2 linked regions of the Methylovirgula sp. 4M-Z18 genome follow. The protein of the gene in region 1 binds, or shares a complex with, the protein of each later gene. Links are inferred from orthologs where the notes say so. Each region holds a gene or a part of one and is shown on either strand. Other genes may lie near its edges.

What was found.
Region 2: the proteins of V9T28_RS22150 (region 1) and dapF are in contact, whole or in part, in a solved structure (PDB 5YGU), measured with the Escherichia coli proteins. The link is inferred for Methylovirgula sp. 4M-Z18 from one-to-one orthologs.

What each region holds. Positions count from the first base shown.
Region 1 is NZ_CP149574.1:4,780,853-4,784,042, forward strand. What follows is about bases 1-2,872. They hold V9T28_RS22150 (RNA pyrophosphohydrolase), read left to right. Parts: upstream 1-1,119; coding sequence 1,120-1,626; downstream 1,627-2,872. Other genes in these bases: V9T28_RS22145 (S41 family peptidase), read left to right, coding at 1-941; V9T28_RS22155 (DMT family transporter), read right to left, coding at 1,571-2,551. Outside these bases: hisE (phosphoribosyl-ATP diphosphatase), read left to right, coding at 2,983-3,190. UniProt on the Escherichia coli protein: Master regulator of 5'-end-dependent mRNA decay.
Region 2 is NZ_CP149574.1:209,784-212,941, reverse strand. Bases 285-3,124 are described here. They hold dapF (diaminopimelate epimerase), read right to left. Parts: upstream 2,221-3,124; coding sequence 1,348-2,220; downstream 285-1,347. Other genes in these bases: V9T28_RS00885 (hypothetical protein), read right to left, coding at 3,098-3,124; V9T28_RS00890 (GyrI-like domain-containing protein), read left to right, coding at 2,411-3,124; mtaB (tRNA (N(6)-L-threonylcarbamoyladenosine(37)-C(2))-methylthiotransferase MtaB), read right to left, coding at 285-1,351. Also shown: more of mtaB, read right to left, coding at 47-284; more of V9T28_RS00890, read left to right, coding at 3,125-3,158; more of V9T28_RS00885, read right to left, coding at 3,125-3,158. UniProt on the Escherichia coli protein: Involved in the succinylase branch of the L-lysine biosynthesis and in the biosynthesis of the pentapeptide incorporated in the peptidoglycan moiety. Catalyzes the stereoinversion of LL-2,6-diaminopimelate (L,L-DAP) to meso-diaminopimelate (meso-DAP).

The sequences.
Region 1 (3,190 bases):
TCGACAAGATGCGCGGCGCGCCGCAAACCCAGATCACCTTGAAGATCCTGCGCGGCCCCAACAAGGAAGTGAAGGAATTCAAGCTCACCCGCGACATCATCAGGGTCAAGTCGGTGAAGTTCGAGGAGAAGGGCGACATCGGCTATATCCGCATCACCCAATTCACCGAACAGACCTTCGACGGTCTGAAGGATGCGATGACGAAATTCGCCGCCGACATTCCGGATGACAAGTTCAAGGGCTATATCGTGGACTTGCGCAACGATCCGGGCGGCCTGCTGAACCAGGCCATCGCCGTGTCGAACGCCTTCCTGGACAAGGGCGAAATCGTCTCGACCCGCAGCCGCAACCCCGAAGACACCCAGCGCTGGAACGCCGGCGCGCACGATCTGTCGAAGGGCAAGCCGCTGATCATCCTGGTCAACGGCGGCTCGGCCTCGGCCTCTGAAATCGTCGCGGGCGCGCTGCAGGATCACCAGCGTGCGATCATCCTCGGCACCCGCTCCTTCGGTAAGGGCTCGGTGCAGACGATCATCCCGCTACCGCAATCGGGCGGCGCTGTGCGCCTCACCACAGCGCGCTACTACACGCCGTCGGGCCGCTCGATCCAGGCCAAGGGCATCGAGCCCGACGTGCAGGTGCTCGAGGATGTGCCGGACGATCTGAAGGGCAAGGACCAGATCGAGGGCGAGGCTTCGCTGAAGGGCCACCTGCTCAACAGCGGTCCGGAAGAGCATGGCTCGCAGGCCTATGTGCCGCCGGACCCGAAGGACGACAAGCAATTGATCGCTGCGATGGAAATTCTGCACGGCAAGAAGCCGGCCGAGGTCGCGGCGGAATTCGCGCCCAAGCCCGATCCGGCGAAGGCTCCGGCCGCCGATGCGGCGAAGCCGGCCGATCCGGCCAAGCCCGATGCGCCGAAAACGGATTCGCCGAACTGACGCACCTCCGGCCAAGGATTTAAGAAAGCGGCGAAGCGATTCGCCGCTTTTCTTATGCGCGCCACGATTTGCGGCGATGTCTGGGCCGCCGAAATTTGACCCGGCGAGGGTTGTCTATCTGCGTGGGCGATGGACATTATAGCTAAGGGTGATACGCGCGCGAAAAGGAGCAAACTTCATGATGCCGACCGAGACCAATTCGCTCTACCGTCCCTGCGTCGGCGTCATGGTGCTCAATGCCAAAGGGCTGGTGTTCATGGGCCGGCGCAAGAACAGGCGCCAGGTCGAACACACGGCGCCGAATTACGAATGGCAGATGCCGCAAGGTGGCATCGATCCCGGCGAGGATCCGTATGAGGCGGCGTTGCGCGAATTGCGCGAGGAAACCAATATCTCCTCCGTCAGCCTGCTCGCCGAGGCGAAGGATTGGTATTCCTACGATCTGCCCGACGAGATCATCCGGAGCGCCTGGAAAGGACGCTTTCGCGGCCAGACGCAGAAGTGGTTCGCCTTGCGTTTCGAGGGCGATGAAAGCGAGATCGACATTGATGCACCCGGCGGCCATAAGCCGGAATTCGACGCCTGGCGCTGGGAGAAGATGGCGCGCCTGCCCGAACTGATCATCCCGTTCAAGCGGGCGGTTTATGAGCGGGTGCTTGCCGACTTCCGGCACCTCGCGCCTTGAGCAAGTCGACAAGACGTCCGTCAATCGCCGCAAGCCCCAAGCCGATCAGAGCGACGCCGGCGACATGCACCCATTGCAGCCGCTCGCCGAGGAAGATGGCGCTGAGCAGAATCGCGCTCACCGGAATGAGAAACGTCACCAGCGACAGGTTGGTCGCGCCGGCATTGGCGAGCACACGAAAGTAAAGAATATAGGCGAGGGCGGTGGAGGCGACGGCCATGGCGACGAGCGACGAGACCGCGCCGACGCTTGGCGCTGCATACTGCCAAGGCTGGTCGACCAGCACGACGACCGGCAAGAGGATGACGCTTGATGCCGCGACCTGGCCGAAGGCCGTCTGCAACGGCCGCACGCCCATGGCCTTGAAACGGCGGCCGAACATGGCGGCAAACCCATAGATCAGCGCCGCCGTGAGGCAGCTCAAAATCGCCAGCACCGGCGTGTCGTTACCGCCATCCGCGAGCGCGCCGAAGAGTTTGGGCGCGATCATCACCGCAACACCGCCAAAGCCGAGCAGAACGCCGACACCCTTGCGCACGGTCAGCTTCTCGTTGCTGGTGAGCACATGCGCGACCAGCACGGTGAACAACGGCGTCGTCGCGTTGAGGATGGCCGAGAGCGACGCCGCGATGGCATTGGGCATCGAACTCTCGCCGTAGAAGATCAGGCTGAACGGCAGCACATTGTTGAGCAGGCCCATGCCGAAGAAGGCGAGCCAAACGCGCGGCGCGGTCGGGATGCGCTCGCCCAAAAACGGCAGCGCGAGCGCCAGCACCAGTGCCGCGAGCGCCACGCGGCCGAAGACCAGCGTGAAGGTCGGAATTTCGGCGCCGGCAATCTTCACGAAGAAGAACGTGCCGCCCCACAGAACGGAAAGCACCAAGAGCTCGGCCCAATCTTTGGACCCCATGGATGGCTGCGACATGGTTCCTCCTTGCCTTTCCGTTATGCTTGGCCGACCGAACCGTTCCAGCGAATCTTTGTCATCGGTTCCACTCGAAACCCCGATCGGTCGCGGGACGGCGGCTTTCCGGCAATGAGCATGGCGTATAGGACACCTGCCAAGGCCGCACTCCGCTTCTTGCGCTCAAAATGAACACGGCGCTGAGCGAATCCGTTTTAGCGCTGCGATACAGGCGCATTTTCAAAACGATGCGGCTCGCTCGCAGCGCGCGGGCCGCCTTCGCAAGATGTCACCTGCCGTGTGTGCGGTGCGGTTGTCCAAGCGTACAACACTGTGGGAATTGACAAGCGCGAGACAATAGGCTTTGCAAAAAGCCACAAATTGTGGCCCGTATTTCCGGGCGTTCCACCGATTTTCCCACAACAAGTCTCTATTTCTCGTATGGTGTCAGCATGACCGATTCGATCAACCGCCTCTATGCTACGGTCCTTACCGCCCGCGACCGCGACCCCAATTTGTCGCGCACGTCGAAATTGTTTCGCGACGGCGTGCAGAAGATGGCGAAGAAGCTTGCCGAGGAAGCGATTGAAGTCGGTCTCGATGCGGTGCAGATGCATCGCGAGGCGGTGATCATGGAAAGCGCCGACCTGCTCTATCATC
Region 2 (3,158 bases), 4.6 Mb from region 1 along the record:
CGACAGTGTCATCAACCTATTGATTAATCTAAAATTTCAACTTCCTCTAGATGGCGCGGCTCTCACGGCCGGAGGTAGATACTAGATGCGCCACAGGAGCTCCCAATAATTTGCCGTTTCGCAGTGACAAGATTTGTGTCAACAACAACTCGCCGGCCTGCGCCTCTTGCACCTGGACCGGCGTGAAATCCTCCATGCGGCCCGTGCCACCGCGCTCCATCAGCACCGCCACCGTGCGGCCGACCTGGGCGGCAAGATGCCGGCCCATCGCCGCCTCGCCCTGGGCGCGCAGGCGGCTGGCCCGCTCCTTGATCAAGGGGCGCGGCACTTGCGGCATTTTGGCGGCCGGCGTGCCGCGGCGCGGCGAATAGGGGAAGACGTGCAGGTGGGTGAGGCCGCACTCATCAATTAGCGCCAGCGATTGCGCGAACATCTCCTCGCTCTCGGTCGGAAAACCGGCGATGAGATCGGCGCCGAAGACGATATCGGGCCGCAATTTACGGATCCGCTCGCAAAAGCGCACCGCATCGGCGCGGCTGTGCCTGCGCTTCATGCGCTTCAGGATCAGATCGTCGCCCGCCTGCAGCGAGAGATGCAGATGCGGCATCATGCGCGCATCGTTTGCCAGCGCATCGATGAGATCGTCATCGGCCTCGACCGAATCGATCGAGGAGATGCGCAGCCGCTGCAGGTGCGGCACCTGCCGCAGGATATGTTTGACCAGACGGCCGAGTTTCGGCGCGCCCGGCAGATCGGCGCCATAGGAGGTGATGTCGATACCGGTGAGCACGACCTCGCGGTAGCCGCGCTCGACCAATCGCGCGATTTGCGTCACTGCATCGCCCATCGGCACCGAGCGCGAATTGCCGCGGCCGAACGGAATGACGCAGAAGGTGCAGCGATGATCGCAGCCCGTCTGCACCTGCACGAAAGCTCGGGTATGGCCGTCGAACCCTTCCAAGAACGGCGCGGCGGTTTCCCGCACAGCCATGATGTCGTTCACCCGCACACGCTCTTGCGTGTCCGTGCCGAAATCGCGGGCCCAGGTCTCCGGCTTGAGTTTCACGTCGTTGCCGATCACCTGCGCGACTTCCGGCATGGCGGCAAATGTTTCGGGCTCGGATTGCGCGGCGCAGCCGGTGACGATGATCTGCGCTTGCGGCTGGTCGCGGTGCGCGCGGCGGATAGCTTGTTTTGCCTGCCGCACCGCCTCGGCGGTGACGGCGCAGGTATTGATGACCACGAGATCGTCGCGCCCGTGGGCCTCGAGCGCCTGCCGGATCGTTTCCGTCTCGATCATATTGACACGGCAGCCGAAGCCCTGCACCGCGGGAGCGCGCGGCGCGCTCACACCATTTCGTCCGCAAACAGGGCGGGATCGAACGTGCCCTCGAATTCGAGTTCGACCGGGCCGGTCATCATCACATGGTCGTCGGCACGCCAGTCGATGAGAAGATCGCCGCCGGGCAGCGTCACGCGCACTTCGCGTCCCGTGACGCCGTTGCGCGCCGCCGAGACCGCCGCGGCACAGGCCGCCGAACCGCAGGCGCGGGTCAAGCCGACGCCGCGTTCCCAGACCTTCAGGACGATATGGTCGCGGCTCACCACATGGGCGAGCGAGATATTGGCCTTTTGCGGAAAGATCGGATCGTGTTCGAGCTTCGGGCCGAAGGCGGAGAGATCATAGGCTTCGACATCCTCGACCCAGAAAATCGCGTGCGGATTGCCCATATTGGCGACGGACGGATTTTGCAAAATCTTGCCGCCGATCGGGCCGCAAGTCAGATCGATCGCCTTTGCGTCGGGCTCGGGCCGGCTCAGCGGGATCTGCTGCCACTCGAAGCGCGGCAGGCCCATGTCGACGGTGAAGGACCAATCTCCCTCGCGGGCGCATTCGAGCAGGCCGGCGACCGTCTCGACCGCAAAAGCGCGGGTTTGCGTGCCGGGCGTCATCACCCAGGCGACGCAGCGCGTGCCATTGCCGCAGGCTTCGGCTTCCGAGCCGTCGATGTTGTAAATCTTGACGAAAGCCTCGGCGCCCGGGGTACGGGAATCGTGGATCACCATCAATTGATCGAACAGGAGTCCCGGCCCGCGGCCGATGGCGCGCGCCTCATGCGGCGCAACGGTGAGATTGGTGCCACGCAAATCGAGCACGACAATTTCGTTACCGGCACCATTCATCTTGTAAAACGGGCGGCCCGCGAGCGGACTGGACATGTTAAAACCTATTCGAACGCGACATGTGCGAAGGGGATATGGCGCGTCTATAGCGGATTTCCAAGGCGAGGACCAGTTTGACGCGGACCTCGAACCGGGCCGCCCCTTGGCTTTCCGATGCAAAAAGGTCAAATAGATATGAGAGATTCGTCCGTGGGGCGCGGTGGATTAAGGAATTTGGAGCTTACTGATGGCCTTTGTCACATCGCTCAAGCAAATCGGCCGCATGGCCATTCTCGGCCTGTGCTTGAGCCTCGCCGCCCCAATCGCCCAGGCACAAACGACGACCGATAATCCGGCCGCCACCCCTGCGACGCCGGCTCCCGCGACACCAGCCCCCGCCGCGCCCGCAACCCCGCCGGCGGCGGCCACGACGACGCCTCCTGCCCAGCCGACCCCGGCCCCGCCGGTGACGATCGCGCCGACGACGCCGAACGATTCGGCCAAAGTGCCGCAGCAGCCCGCAGAAGATCCGAACAAGGCTGCGAGCGACGCCTCGGCCGTGCAAAGCATCACCATGGCCGAGCAGCCGATGGCCTATGTCTCCGGCTCGGCCACCTGGGACGAGGGCTACACCAAGCTGCAGGACGGCTTCAAGCAGGTACGTGGCGAACTCGACAAGGCGGGCTTGAAAGCGATCGGCCGGCCGATGGCCCTCTTCCTCGACACCGACGACAAAGGCTTCCGCTACGAGGCGCTGATCCTGCTCGAATCGGCGCCCGAGGGCAAAACCGAACTGTCGCCGGACGTGAAGATCGGCAAGACGCCGGCCGGCAAGGTGCTGAAATTCCAGCACCACGGCGCCTATGACGAAATCAGCTCGACCTACGAGGCGATCGCCGCCTATCTCGACGAGAAAGATCTCGAAGCGCAGAACCTACTGATCGAGGAATATGTCAACGACGTCAGCGGCTCGGACGACGTCAATCTGGACGTGA